DNA from 2 places in the Caballeronia sp. KNU42 genome. Region 2 is predicted to be linked to the other one. Evidence: riboswitches for the same ligand, from Rfam matches in the RefSeq annotation. Region 2 holds a riboswitch; the other holds the start of a gene.
What was found. Region 2 has a riboswitch for cobalamin ahead of cobW (cobalamin biosynthesis protein CobW). Riboswitches for the same ligand answer to the same signal wherever they lie in the genome.

Region 1 (7,670 bases), on a different replicon from region 2:
TGACCCGAGCCTCTTCGATCAGATTAGGAGATGGAGGCCCCGAAAGCAACGACGGACCGAGGGTTCTCGATGCCGCATGACGGCAACCCATACGATGTTCGATTTTATTAACAAGCCAATGATTAAAAGCCGACTCGACCGATGGGATCAGACTGCAAATCGAGTCGCGCGCGAAACGTTCTATGAGAGCGCCGTTCGTCAGTGCGCAATTCAATCGGCAGAGTCTCGTTTAGCTACCATTAGTTATCCTTGCGAGTTGTGTTCCTTCGCATCAGATAGCTATCCATGATCCAGCCGTTCGCCTTTCGCGCTTCCGCGCGAATCCGTTCGATATCTCCGACTACATCCTTGAGTTTTCCGGACACCAGAATCTCGTCCGGCGTGCCGATATAAGCACCCCAGTAGATATCGATATCCTGATCGGCGAAACGTTTGTAGGCGCCTTCAGCATCCAGCATCACCACCACGCTGTCGACGTTGTCCGGAAAACCCTCCGCTATGCGCCTCCCCGTTGTTATCCCGATCGACTCTCCAATGCGGTTCAACGGTATCTTGTGCTGTGCGGCCAAAGCCTGGATGCTGCTTATTCCCGGGATCACTTCAAACACGAGATCGTGACCGCCCTCCCTGATGATCGAGTCGACGATCCGGATGGTGCTGTCGTAAAGCGCGGGGTCGCCCCATGTCAGGAACGCCCCGCATTCTCCATCGGACAACTCTTCGGAGATAAGTCGTTCGAAGACGGCCTGCTTGTCGTCATTGAGATCCTCGACGCTCGCCCGATAATTCACGGCGTCTCGTACTCGCTCGGGACTGGTTGCTTCGGCGAAGCGATAGTCACTGCCCTTAATGAAGCGGCGGCAAATTTCCTTGCGCAACGCAATCAGCTTTTCCTTGGCGATGCCCTTGTCCATCACGAAGAAAACATCGACTTCGTTAAGCGCGTTGACGGCCTGAATCGTCACATAGTCGGGGTTGCCGGCGCCGATACCAATGATCAGGATTCGCTTCATAAATGGACTCGCAGGGTCATGGCGACACGTAATCAGAAAGTGTAAGCGACCTTGCCGAATGCCGTCCGGCCCAACGTGTTGTAACCGTATGCGGTGACGTACTGCCGGTTAAAGAGGTTCGACAGATTGACGGACACGGTGAGATGCGAATTGACCTTGTACGCGGCGCGCAGCGCAACGGTTGTGTACGACGGCAGGTACGTCGCGTTGAACTGGTCGTCATAGGTCGATCCGCCGTAAAGCAGCGAGAGACCCGTGCTCAGCGCATGCAGGTGGAACTCGTCCCACGTGTGATCGATGTTCAGGCTGACGGTCTGGCGCGGACGGCGGTTGAGCCACGTCTGATCAGTCACGTCCTGCGGGTTCAAGATGCCGATCGCGAGACTGACCGGTGTCGAGTTGCCAAGCGTGCCCTTGTACGACAGGTCGATACCCTGAATATGCGCGTGACCTACGTTCACAGGGAGAGAGGTCACCGAGTCGTAAGTGACGAGGTCATGCACGCGGGTGTCATAGACAGCGGCCGTAAAGGTGCCGAAGGAGGTGGTGGCATCGAGTGCTGCCTCGACCGTATCGCTGCGCTCAGGCTGCAGGTTCGGGTTCGCGTAACCCGGATAGTACAGGTCGTTGAAAGTCGGCAGGCGGAAGGCGTTGCCATACGAAATTCGCGCCGTATAAACCGGCGTAATTGCATAAGCGACGGCGACATTACCCGTATTCACCGACTGGCCCTGGATGATCTCGTGGCGCCCTGCAAGAAACACCGTCAACGCGCCCAGCGTGACCGACTGATGGAGCGATACGGCTGAATCGTTGCGCGTCGGCACGCCCATGGGGATGTCGACCGGCAGGAAGGCTTGCTCGCGGGTGAAGTCGTAAGCAAGCTTGGTCTCACCCGACAGTGGCAGACTGAAGAGCGAGCGTCCGCGTTCCTGATGGGTCAGCGAGGTCGACGTGCTGAAGCGCGTGGAGTCGATTTCGTCGGTCGGAATGGCCGGGTTGTTGGCATAGAGGAACTGCCGGTCCGTCGCGTAGCCGACAGACTGGTCAAACTGCGTGAACGGCGTGATGTCCAGATGAAACGCTACGCCCGTCGTCAACTGATGATCGAGCTGCCGGTCATCGCCGCCGGCATTATCGTAGGACAGGTCGGACCGGTGATATAGAGCGAATGTTGAGATCGACCAGTTGTCATGCGCATAGCCTAGACGCGCATCCACGTCCTGAGCATGGTACGGATTGCGGCCATCCTCGTGCCCGTAAGCCCAGGGCTGGGTCGCATCGATTCCCGCGGTATTGTAGTCGTGCAGACCCAGCGAATAGGTCAGCCCGGCCAGAGCCGAGAGCGGACCCGTGGACGAAATGCTGCCTGACGTGCGGACCTGCGTATCGAAGGTTTTGTTCGAACCGCCGCCTGTTGAGATCGTGGTTTGGTTAGGCTGATTTGCCGCACGGTTCGTGAAGAGCTGCACGACGCCACCCACTGCATCCGCGCCGAACGAGGCAGCCGCCGGTCCTGAGATAACCTCGACGCGGTCGAAGGCCGAGGTCGGCAGATCGGCCCACGCGGCTTGGCCCGTGGTCGCAGAACCCACGCGGATACCGTCGATGAACACCGCGACCTGACTGCCCGATGAACCGCGGATGCTGACGGAGGCTAAAGAGCCAGGGCCGCCGTTTTGTGAAATGGTGACGCCCGGCAGCGTTGCGAGGGCTTGCGTGATGCTCGGGTCGATAGGCGACAGACGATCGAGATCCGCGCGGGTGAGGACTTGTGTGGACGCGTAGCGTTGATCGAACGACTGCGGCAGATGCTGCGTATCGCCGGTGACAAGAATATTCGGCAGCGTGGCGGCCGACGGAAGCTGCTCCGGCTGCGGCAACGATGAGTCATCCGCGGCCTGTGCAACCTGCCATGCCGAAACCGTCAACGCAGAGGTGAGGATGAAATGACGGAACTTCATACGGGGAACGCCTTGTTATTGGAAGATTGGATGACAGGCCGCGAGCGCAAACGCAGCGTGTCGATGTTGGATTTTGTGGAAACGCCACCGCCCTGAGGCTCGTTCCGACAGGCAAGATCAACCCGCGAACGCACGCAGCGGCCAAGCCGCTTTTTACTTACGATGAGTTCTGTCGCCAAGCAGATGCACCCCACATCGCGGATGCTGGTCCAGGCAAAAGGCGGACGTCCCGCCTCCCCTGCGCAATCAATCACGCCGCAAGGGGCGGCCGAATTCACTTATGCGGGGTCTTGTACACCGACGCCGGCCAAGCCGTCCACTCGAGGGGATGCGGCTCCGGCAGTGAGCCAGGATGGCGGGCAGTATCGGCTATCGGTCATGTGGATGTCTCCCGGGGAGTGCGCGCCCCAAAGTCAGAAAAGGGATATACGACGCCGAGGTCTGACTTCCGGTTCGTGCTGAACCGATCACAGTGGCGCGACCGTGCTGGATTTGCACCAGCTTCCACGAGTCGTATGCGCGCATTTTACTTCCGAATCCCCGTCCGACACTATCAAGCCAGTGCTTCCGATGATCTGCCGGCACGCTGCGGCAGCGCGAGAGCATGTGCGTTGCATAGCGTGCACTTGCGCAGCGCCCGCCTTCATTTCGCTTACCGTTCCCGACATTGGAGAACGCAGTATCGGCTTCCCCAGATCAGCCGGAAACGATCCGGGGAAGAGCGATCGAAGCGACCTTACCGTCCTGAGCGCAGGCAGGGAGAAGATAATTTCATAAGAACATGTTTGAACATGTTTCGTACAGGTCAAGCCGAAATGAAATTAGAATTTATGGAACATGCCAATCGAGACGCCGTGCGGATTCGCGCCCGGGTAAGCCAGCGGCAAGCCCGAATTCGCGGAACCCGCCAGCGTATACGACGCCTGATTATGATTGGTCAGATAAGAAACAGTGCCGTACACGCTGGTATTTTTAGAAAGATCATACTGGGCCATGGCGGCAATCTGATTTGCATTATCGGCAGCGGCGGTTTTATCGTGCAATGCGGTATAGCCTAACGCGACAAACACGGCAGGCGTGAATTGATATTTTCCGGAAATACCATAAACGTTGACATTCAAATTAATGTCGGGCCATCTGCTGGCGGCCCAGCCGGCATAAATCGTGGCCTTCTGGATGGTGTAGGAGGCGCCGGCCTCAACGGCGGTATCGGTTGAAGAATTGGTGGCGTTCTTCACGGCCTGCCATGCCACGGTGGCGGCGATCGGCCCGCTGTTGTATTGGAGATCCGCCTGATAGCTCGAACCCGCCGAGCGCAATCCGCCGGCATCGCCAAACCCGGCATAGACGCCCGCCTGCAAGCCTGCTATGACCGGCGACTGGTACGACACGGTATTGCTCGTGCGCACAACGTAGGTCATCAAGTTGCTGAACCCGGACGCCTGGGTCGCGGCTCCGAATGCATCCAGATAACCCTGGTCGTAAAAGACTGGCGAGTTCTGGCGGCCCAATCTCACTTCGCCCCAGTTACCCGATAAACCCAACCACGCTTGCCGGTTGAACATCTGGCCAGTGGAAGCGAATGTGCCATCGTTTGGATTAAAACCGTTCTCGAGTTGAAAATTGACTTTATTGCCATCGCCAATATCCTCGGAGCCTTTTAATCCAAAACGACTAGCCCATTCGGAACTTGATCCGATGGCCGCCGTGTAGTGATTGCCAGTATTAACATACTGAAAGAACTCATCCACGATACCGTAAAGCGTCACACCAGAATCCGCGTGAGCATAACTACACGACAACAACGCCGCACATGCAGCGTATCGACCCAGCTTCATAGACCCCCCGGTAATAAAAATAACGGACGTGCTACGGCAATGAACAAGCCGCCCTACCTATCCGTTATAAAAAGTACATGTATGAACAGGCTCGAAATGTAGATTGCCATTTTTTCGCAGTCAAGCAATTTGCACCTAGGGGAAAATGCTTAGATGACGGCGAGGCTCAGCGCGTGCAGCGCCTTCGGGATTGCAAACCGAGCCCGTCAATCGGCATGCTTTGGAGATCCGGCAAAGGCGATTCGCCGCCACGCGCCCGAGCCGGTCCTCTGGTAACGTATCCAGCCGAAGCGCCTCCGCTGATGAGCCCACCGCATGAAGACGATTCCCCTGTCGGCCGCCCGTACCCTGCATCTGATAGCCCAAGGCTTGCTTGCGCCGCCGCGCCGCAAGGCGACAAAAGCAGACGTGCTTGGCGCAATTCGCCGCATGGCGCAGTTGCAGATCGATACCATCCACGTGGTCGCTCGCAGTCCTTATCTTGTGTTATTCAGCCGCCTTGGCGACTATCAGCCGCAATGGCTCGACGAGCATCTGGCCGAGGGCTCCCTGTTCGAATACTGGTCGCATGAGGCCTGCCTCGTGCCCATAGAAGACTACGGACTGTTGCGTCACCGGATGCTTGATCCTGTCGGGATGGGCTGGAAATACGCGGCAGACTGGCATGCAAAGTATCGCGACGACATCGAGCAGCTGCTCGAGCGCATTCGTGCGACCGGTCCGATTCGTTCAGCGGACTTCGCTCGCGAAGGCGGTAATGGCGCCGGCTGGTGGGATTGGAAACCAGAGAAACGTCACCTGGAAGTGCTGTTCGCGACCGGCGAACTGATGGTCGCGGAACGACGCAATTTTCATCGGATCTACGATGTGACCGAGCGCGTGCTGCCGCACTGGAATGACGCGCGTGACCTGCCACCCGCCGAAGCGGTCCCGCAGGAACTGCTCAAGCGCGCCTGCCGCGCGCTCGGCATCGTCCGTGCCGACTGGGTAGCGGACTACTACCGCATGCCGCGCCGTCCGTACACCTCGGCGCTACATGAACTGGCCGATGCCGGCGAGTTGATACCCGTGCAAGTCGATGACTGGAAGGCAGATGCGTTCGTGCACCGTGACCTCGCGGACAAGCTCGACGATGTAGCCGCCGGCCGCCTTGCTTCCACGGTGACCACGGTGCTGTCGCCGTTTGATCCGGTTGTATGGGACCGCAAGCGCGCGAGCACGTTGTTCGGCTTCGACTACGTGATCGAGTGTTATACGCCCGCCGTAAAACGCAAGTACGGTTACTTCGTACTCCCCATCTTGCATCGTGGGCGCCTGATCGGACGGGTCGATGCGAAAGCGCATCGTACGCAAGGTATTTTCGAACTCAAGTCGCTGCATATCGAGCCGGGCGTACGGGTTGGCACAGGCTTGACGGCTGACCTGCGCAAGGCTTTGCAGCGTTGTGCGGGCTGGCATAAAACGCCGCAGCTGGCGGCCGGCGCAGGCGTTCCCGCAGCGCTCGCCGCCGCATTGACCGGCGGGTCGTGACCGGCGCGGCAACGTATTTTCAAGCGTCCGTTCTATGAAGACTAGATCGCGTCCAGCGGGCGATTCGCATCGGCATCGACGCAACATACCAGCACTTCCGCGTCGTCCTTGCTGGTGGTCACATACACGTGTCCGACCGCACTATCGAAGTAAAGACTGTCGCCGGGTTCAAGCGTGAACGCCTTGCCATCCTCGAAACGCAACTCCACCGAGCCGCCGAGCACAAACACAAACTCTTCGCCCGCATGGCGGATATATTCCGGAAAATCCGCTACATCCCTCGCACGGATATGCGCGCGCATCGGCACCATGCGCTTGCCGGTCAGGTCGCTCGCCAGCATGCCGTACTCGTAGTTCGGCGTGTCGTAGATCACCTGCTTGCCCGACGCCGTGAAAGAAGGTGTCATCGGTCGTACGGTCACCTTGGGCAACGGCCGCGTGCGCCCGAAAATGGCGTCGAACTCAAGCTGCAGGGAATGTGCGAGCGCGGCGAACTTGTCGTAGGTCAGCGCAATGTCCCCGCGTTCGGCCTTCGAAATGGTCGACACGGCGATCCCCGATCGCTGCGATAACTCCATCAGCGTCAACCCTTTCGCCTTGCGAGCTTCACGGATGCACGCTCCGACCGTCTTGTGATCCAGGGCCGGCGGCGCATCGCGTTTCACTGTTCTTGCCCTTGCAACACCCGCTTTCGCCATCGGTTTGCCTTTGTAGCTGCGCTCGAAATTTTTGTCGATTTTTATCGGATACGAGAATTTCAGAGGATTTTATTTTTTCTCGTATATGATAACTCACGTCGCTTTCGCCAATATTGAAGGACGCTGATCGTGTCAACACTCGCACTGAGCAGGGCCGGTTTGTCGAAGACGCATGTCATTGCCGCGACGACGCTCGGCACGGCGCTCGAGTTCTACGACTTCACCATCTACAGCTTTTTTGCGATCCAGATCGGCCAGCTTTTCTTCCCGGGCGCGTCGCCGGTCAACCAGTTCCTGTTATCGATCGGCGTGTTCGGCGTCGGTTTTGTCGTGCGGCCGCTGGGCGGCATCGTGATTGGCGCGTATGCGGATCGCGTGGGCCGCAAGAAGGCGATGGTCCTCACCATCATGATGATGGCGCTGAGCTGCGCGATGATCGCTTGCGCCCCGCCCTACGCCGTCGCGGGCATGGCGGCGCCGTTGATCGTGCTGGCTGCACGGCTGATCCAGGGCTTCGCGGCGGGCGGTGAGTTCGGACCGGGCACGACGTTGCTGGTCGAGTATGCAACCGACCAGACGCGCGCCTTCTTCGCGAGCTGGAACTTTGCGGCAACGGCGCTTGGCCTC
Region 2 (7,670 bases):
CCATGATCCGAAATCTTTTGATACGCGGGATGATCGCGGGACTCGTCGCGGGCCTGCTCGGCTTTTGCGTGGCCAAAACCTTTGGCGAGCCTGCGGTCGATCGCGCGATTGCCTTTGAATCGCAGCAAGAAAAATTGCACGAGGAAGCGGAAGCGGCGGCCGGGCATCAGCACGATCCCGCCGATGACGTCGAGCTTGTCAGTCGCGGCACGCAAGCGGGGCTGGGTTTGCTGACCGGTGTCTGCGTGTTCGGGACAGCGTTGGGCGGCCTCTTCTCGCTCGTGTTCGCTTTTTCGTATGCACGCATTGGCGCTTTGCGGGCACGCGGCACATCGGCGTTGCTTGGCTTGTTCGGTTTCGTGACCGTCGCGATCGTACCGTTCCTTAAATACCCGCCCAATCCGCCTTCCGTGGGAAACCCCGACACGATCGGCGCACGCACCGCGCTGTTTTTCGGCATGGTCGCTATCTCGCTGATCGTGGCGGTGTTTGCTGTGCGGCTGCAGCGTCGTCTGCAAGCGCGCCATGGCAACTGGAACGCGGTGCTGATCTCGGCGGCGGTGTATATCGTGCTGATGGGGCTGGCGTACCTCGCGCTGCCACCGGTCGACGAAGTGCCGAAGCTGTTCTCAGCGGCGCTGCTGTGGAAGTTCCGCGTGGCGGCAATCGGTATTCAGGCTGTGATCTGGACCACGCTCGGTTTGCTGTTCGGCGTGCTCGCGCAACGTGAATTGGAAAAGGCGCCGGCACGGCGGATCGCTTCGGCCTGAGCGCTTCGTCAAGCGTTAGTGTGGATGTGATGAGGGGCGGCTTGCAGGCCGCCCCTTTTTCATAGCGCGGCCTTGCGCGCGAGCAGGGTATCGAACAGCGTGAGCTTGTCGGCGTCGGCCATGGTTTTCCATGCCTTGATTTCTTCGCGGCTCCTGAAGCAGCCTTCGCAATGACCGGTGGTCTTGTCGAGCCGGCATACGTCCGTGCATGGCGAGCCCACGGGTTGAAGCTGTCTGGCGCGCTCGATGGTGAACGTGAGTTCGAGCGGTACGTCGATTTCCATTGGCAGTTCCACAGGCGTTGTCATAGCGTTTCGCCGCGAAAGAGGGCGGCGGTCGCCGCCGGATTTGTCGGCCAGTAAGTGTGCATGTAGGTAGCCGTAATTGAGCCATGACGATAGATCGCTTCACCTTCCACGCCCGTGGTGGCGTGCGTTGCGGTGAGCACCGGCGACATGCTGGTCGTCATGGACGAGTAGTGGAAGGTGTGGCCGGTGTGAGTGCCGTGGCGGCTTTCGACCCGCTGCATGGCGAGTCTGGCCAGGCGTTTCTGCATCTTCGCGTGGCCGGGCAGAAGGGCTAGCATCGCATGCTGCGAACCGTCGATATCCGTCAGCGAATCGAGCAGATACAACATGCCGCCGCATTCCGCGACCACGGCTTTACCTGCTTCGACATGCGCGCGAATCGAGGCCGCACTCACTGCGTTCGCTGCAAGTTTGGCGGCGTGCAATTCCGGATATCCACCCGGCAGATAAAGCGCGTCTGCATGCGCGGGAACGGGTTCATCGGCGAGGGGGGAGAAGAGCGCGAGCGTTGCGCCCATCGCCTTCAGCAGATCGAGATTGGCCGGGTAGATGAACGAAAACGCGGCATCGCGGGCAATGGCGATGTGCAGGCCTTCCATCAAACGCGGCGGCTGCTCGACGGCTTCGTGATCAAATTCGACCGTGGGCGGCAACTCGCGCAAGGTAGTCTCGCCGATGGCGTCTGCTGCGCGATCCAGCCGTGCATCGATGTCCGCCACCTCCGCTGCTTGCGTGAGACCCAGGTGTCGTCCGGGCAGCGTCATGTCGTCGGCGCTCGACAGATGTCCGCAATATCGGATGCCTTCTGGAATGGATTCGCTCAGCATTTGCGCATGCCGTGCCGACGCCACGCGATTGGCGAGCACACCGTGAAAGGGCAGCTCCGCGCGGTAGCGAGCGAGCCCGAACGCCATTGCGCCGAAGGTCTGCGCCATGCCGTGCGCGCCGATCACGGCGAGCACCGGCACGCCGAACGCGGATGCGAGATCGGCGCTGCTGGGTGTGCCGTCGAAGAGGCCCATCACGCCTTCGATCAGGATCAGATCGGCTTCTTGCGCCGCTTGCGCGAGCAGCGCGCGGCAGCCGCTCTCGCCGACCATCCACAAATGCAGCGAATACACCGGCGCGCCGGACGCGCGTTCCAGGATCATTGGATCGAGGAAGTCGGGGCCGGTCTTGAAGACCCGCACGCGCAGGCCAAGGCGTGCGTAATAGCGCGCGAGCCCGGCGGTGACGGTGGTCTTGCCCTGGTTCGACGCAGGCGCGCTGATGAATAGAGCGGGGCACGCGCGCACGTCAGAACTCGACGCCGCGTTGCGCCTTCACCCCTTGCTCGCGATACGGATGCTTGATCGGGCGCATTTCCGTCACGAGATCGGCTGCTTCGATAAGCGCGTCCGGCGCATGGCGCCCCGTCACGACCACATGCAGCATGTCAGGCCGCGCATTGAGCACCGCGAGCACTTCTTCGAGCGGCAGGTACTCGTATTTGAGCACTGTGCAGAGCTCGTCGAGCACGACCATCTGGTACTCGCCGCTTTCAATCATTGTGCGCGCCGCGTCCCAACCCTTGCGAGCCGTCGCGATGTCGGCATCGCGATTCTGCGTGTCCCAGGTGTAGCCGTCGCCCATGGTGATGAAGTCGCAGTTCGCGATTGCGCCGAGGAAATCGCGTTCGGACGTATGCAGCGCGCCTTTGATGAACTGCACCACGCCGAGCCGCATGCCGTGTCCGAGCACGCGAACGGCCATGCCGAACGCTGCCGTGGTCTTACCCTTGCCCGTGCCCGTATTGACGATCAGGAGACCCTTCTCGCGCGCAGCGGCGGCCTGCTTTTTCTCGTGGCCTTCCTTGCGTCGCTGGGTCATGCGCAGATGCGATTCTTCGTCCGTTTTCATGATGGTCTCTCGTTGTCAGTCGGTTGATTCGGATCGTCTTCGGCAGTGTCTTCAGCGATAGCGACGCTCACGCCGCCGGTCACGGTTTTTGGCACGATGATTCGTCCGTTGCGCGATGCCAGCAGCGCGCAGGGTTCGCAGACACCATCGATGCCAAGCAGCGCCCGAACCCGTTCCGACGCGCCAGTCTCGATCTGCGCGATGTGTTGCTTCGAAAAAAGTTGCAAGGGAAAACCGTGGCGATCGGCGAATTCGAGCAGTCCGGTTTCGTCGTTCTTGCTATCGATCGATGCCAGCGCGCGAATGCTCGCCAGCGGCCGCGTCCCGAGCGCCGCGAACACGGCGGCATGAATTTGTTCGACGCTGACACCGCGCCGGCATCCTATACCGATGACCCACGTGCTCACGATTGCGCCCGGCTCGCGCGATCGGGACGAACGCAAGCGAGCCTGCGCAAAGGCAGGCATCGAGGTGAGCGCGGTATCGATATCGAGCGCTGGAAAATTGGATTCATCTGACACGATATAAGCACTACGTCCTTCATCCGTCCCTCGCGGATGTGGCGTCCAGCGCGCTGTCAAAGCTAAAGCGCACCACTTGGCGACTGGCCGGTATCCGGGCTTGGCGACCGCATTCCGCTCGCCTTCCCGCTCGTCGGAGCAGTGGCCGTGGAGGAAATGGGCGCTCGCTTCGAATGAGAATCAGCAATGACAGTCAGTCGAAGCAGGCGCGGGTCGCGTACCGTTGCGGGGACAGCACAGGTTTTTGCCGACACGGTGCGTGGGGCCTGAGGCCTTGAAAATACGCACATGCAGATCCTGTTTCCCGTTTAACTACGCGCGCAGGAAAAGCGCGCGTGAGCACCAGACGCGGGGCAAAGATAGCACATGGGGTGCTGGTTGCGCTGGGCTTTTACCGGTTGGAACCGCCCGGTAAAGCAGGTCCATTGTGCTCGCAACGGCGAAGTATCCCGTCGCGAGGCAGGGGCTGAAGACCTTTGCGCACCCCGGTCAAACCTTGACGCTCATTGCCCATCAGCCTAGACTTCGCGGTAGTTTTCTGGTGCTCGCGCGCGGTTTCTTGCTGCGCGCAGTTAAACGGGAAGCAGGAAGCGTTGCCGGAATCCCGGCCGTGCCAACCTGCGCTGCCCCCGCAACGGTCAAGCGAAAATCCCGCGACGTGGTTTTATCCTGGTTCACGCCGGGTTCACACCACTGCGCACGATAAAGCCGGCTTCGAAAAACCACTGCATGCGTGATGTCATGCGGGAAGGTGAAGCGGCATTTTCGCCAGCCCGGATACCGGCCGGAACGAGTCAACACCTGAAGCGGACGTTTGTCGCGGGGATGCGGCATACGATCGACACTTTTCACCATGCTTTTCCGGATTGCCATCCTGCTTCGCGACATTCGCGAGCGCGTTTTATAGCTCGCCTCGGTCGGCAAAGGGCCATGCATTCCGGCAGCAAGCAGCCAATCGATAAACGGAGCAACGGATGCAAACGCGCAAAATCCCGGTCACGGTCGTCACGGGTTTCCTCGGCAGCGGCAAGACCACATTGATGCGGCACATCCTGCAAAACGCGAAAGGGCTGCGGATCGCGGTGATCGTGAACGAGTTCGGCGAACTGGGCATCGACGGCGAAATCCTGAAGGGCTGCAACATCGGCTGCGAGGACGAAAGCGTCACGGATCAACCGAATCTGTATGAGTTGTCGAACGGTTGTCTCTGCTGCACCGTGCAGGAAGAGTTTTATCCGGTGATGGAGCAACTCGTCGAACGGCGTGATCAGATCGATCACGTGCTGATCGAGACCTCCGGCCTGGCGTTGCCCAAACCGCTCGTTCAGGCTTTCAACTGGCCGTCCATCAAGAATGCATTCACCGTAGATGCTGTCGTGACTGTTGTAGATGGTGCCGCTGCTGCAAGCGGCCAGTTCGCGGCGAACCCGCAGGCTGTCGACGCACAACGACGCGCCGATCCGAACCTCGATCACGAATCGCCGCTGCATGAGTTGTTCGAAGATCAGCTTGCTTCAGCGGACCTGGTGATTCTCAACAAGACCGACCTGATCGACGAAACGCAGCAACGCGCGGTGGAAACGCTGATTCGCGGCGAAATTCCGGCAGGCGTGAAGATCGTGCCGGCGCAGATGGGGCAGCTTGATCTGCATGCGCTGCTCGGGCTTGAGGCGGCGTCGGAAACGACGATTCATCTGCGGGTCGATCATCATGGTTCCGTCGATGACGAAGACCACGCCGATCATCACCACGACGACTTCGATTCAGTCGTGGTGCAAGCGCGGGTCGAGTCGCGCGAGGCTGTGGTCGCTGCGTTGCGTTCGCTGGTCGATGCCAACACGATCTATCGCGTGAAGGGTTTCGCGGCCTTGCCGGGCACGCCCATGCGGCTCGTCGTGCAGGGAGTGGGTCAGCGTTTCGATACCTACTTTGACCGCCGCTGGACAGCAGAAGAAGCCAGCGAAGGAGTCAGCCGGTTCGTGCTGATTGGTGAAGACCTCGATCAACCGCGTCTGCAACAAGCGCTGGTTGCGGCTCTCGCCAACGCACCCGTGCAGGCCTGATCCATGCATCTGCTACGCACGACGCCCGGCGGTTTTGTCGACGACGCAGCCGGCGTCATGCGTATCGATCAGACGCCGGCGCCTATTGTCGTGCTCAGCTCTGCCGACACCACGCTCTCGCTGCTCGCGAGTGTCGTGCCGCATCTGGAAGCGGATTTTCCAGCGGTGCGCCTGGCAAATCAGGCGTTCTTGCGGCAACCGGCCTCGGTGGATTTTTACGTCGATGACGTGCTGAAACATGCGCGCGTGATCGTCATCGATCACCTTGGCGGCGAAGCGTACTGGCCTTACGGAATCGAGAGCATCACCACGCTCGCGCGCCGCAATGGCCAGATGCTCGTGATGTTCTCCGGCGACTTGCAGGAAGATCCGAACCTCGTGGCGAAGAGTACGGCCGAGCCGGCGTTATGCGATCAGCTCTGGCGTTATCTGCGTGAAGGTGGCGCGAAAAATGCCGAAGAGTTTCTTCGTTGCATTGCGTTCCGAGCGTTGGGGTACGGGCGCGAAGCGCGGGCGCCGAGTCCGTTACCGGCCGTGGCAATCTATCATCCGGCGCGGCAGATCGCGACCGCTGACGACTGGAAAGAACGCTGGATTCAAGGTGCGCCCGTTGTCGCCATGCTGTTCTATCGGGCCCATTTGCAGTCCGGCAACACGGACGTATTCGATGCGTTGATCGTTGCCCTGGAAGCGCAGGGCCTCAACCCGCTGCCGATCGCGATGGCGTCGCTCAAGGACCCTTTGAGTCGCGAAGTCGTGCAGCAGCTTTGCGCGGATCATCGCGCGTCGCTGGTGCTTAACACGACGTCGTTTGCGGCTGGTGTCATAGACGACCCCGTGCCTTTCGAACTCGCGGGCGACGCGCCTGTGCTGCAAGTCATCCTCAGCGGTGGAAATCGCGAAGACTGGCTGAAGGACAACCATGGCCTGAACTCGCGCGATGTCGCCATGCACGTGGCCTTGCCGGAAGTCGATGGCCGCATCATTACGCGTGCGATCAGCTTCAAGGGACTTGCGTATCGATGCAAGATCACGCAAGTCGACGTCGTGCGCTATCAGCCGGACTTTGAGCGGGTGCGTTTCGTGGCTGAGTTGAGCCAACGCTGGTGTCGCTTGCGGCAACTTGATAACGCCGACAAACGCATCGCGCTCGTGCTCGCGAATTATCCGTTGAGTGAGGGCCGCATTGGCAACGGCGTGGGTCTGGATACCCCCGCGTCCGTCGTCAATATCCTTTCGATGCTGGAAAAAGAAGGCTATCGGGTGGATGCAATTCCCGCCGATGGCGACGCCCTGATGCAAGCGCTGACCTCGGGCGTGACGAACGATCCCGTGGTTCGAGATCTGCGTCCCGCGTTGCAAAGCCTGGCGCTCGACGACTACCTCGACGCTTTCGCGAAGCTGCCGGACAACGTCCAGCAGGAGTTGAATGCACGCTGGGGTCCGCCCGAAAGCGATCCCACGGTGCGTCGCGGCCGCTTCATGATCGCGGGCTGGCGCTGCGGGCATGTGTTCATCGGCATCCAGCCGGCGCGCTCGCGTGAGCGTGGCGACTACGCCAGTTATCACGACGCGGAACTCGTGCCGCCGCACGCGTATCTCGCGTTCTACTTCTGGCTGCGGCTGCGATTCAACGTGGACGCGATCGTTCACGTGGGCAAGCACGGCAACCTTGAATGGCTGCCGGGCAAGAGCGTTGCATTGAGCGCGTCGTGCTGGCCCGACTTGACGCTGGGCGCCATGCCGCATCTGTACCCATTCATCGTCAACGATCCAGGCGAGGGCAGCCAGGCGAAGCGGCGGGCGCAGGCGGTCATCATCGATCATTTGATGCCGCCGCTCACGCGCGCTGAAAACTACGGTCCGTTGCAGGACCTTGAACGTCAGGTCGACGAATATTATGAAGCGCTGATGGTCGATCCGCGGCGCGCGAAGCTCCTTCGCAAGACTATCCTGGCGAGCATCGTCGAGCATCGGCTGCATGAGGAACTCGGACTCGATAAACCTCGTGATTCTGATACCGAAGATGTGTTGCTGACACGGGCGGACGCGTATTTATGCGAGCTCAAAGAGGCTCAGATCCGCGATGGCCTGCATGTGTTCGGCGCA

Region 1: linked by a shared signal. The riboswitch ahead of ACSOSP_RS04250 (TonB-dependent receptor domain-containing protein) and the one ahead of cobW (cobalamin biosynthesis protein CobW) in region 2 are both predicted to bind cobalamin.

Annotation. Positions count from the first base shown of each region.
Region 1 covers NZ_CM132388.1:957,275-964,944, forward strand. The annotation lists gene cobF (precorrin-6A synthase (deacetylating)) at 240-1,013, opposite strand; gene ACSOSP_RS04250 (TonB-dependent receptor domain-containing protein) at 1,046-2,977, opposite strand; adenosylcobalamin (AdoCbl) riboswitch at 3,404-3,494, opposite strand; gene ACSOSP_RS04255 (porin) at 3,799-4,815, opposite strand; gene ACSOSP_RS04260 (winged helix-turn-helix domain-containing protein) at 5,131-6,345, shown strand; gene ACSOSP_RS04265 (helix-turn-helix domain-containing protein) at 6,387-7,043, opposite strand; gene ACSOSP_RS04270 (MFS transporter) at 7,173-7,670, shown strand, end outside.
Region 2 covers NZ_CM132390.1:1,745,679-1,753,348, forward strand. The annotation lists gene ACSOSP_RS39095 (CbtA family protein) at 3-770, shown strand; gene ACSOSP_RS39100 (DUF1289 domain-containing protein) at 830-1,078, opposite strand; gene ACSOSP_RS39105 (cobyrinate a,c-diamide synthase) at 1,075-2,373, opposite strand; gene cobO (cob(I)yrinic acid a,c-diamide adenosyltransferase) at 2,375-2,977, opposite strand; gene ACSOSP_RS39115 (cobalamin biosynthesis protein) at 2,974-3,498, opposite strand; cobalamin riboswitch at 3,567-3,860, opposite strand; cobalamin riboswitch at 4,021-4,301, shown strand; gene cobW (cobalamin biosynthesis protein CobW) at 4,473-5,561, shown strand; gene cobN (cobaltochelatase subunit CobN) at 5,565-7,670, shown strand, end outside.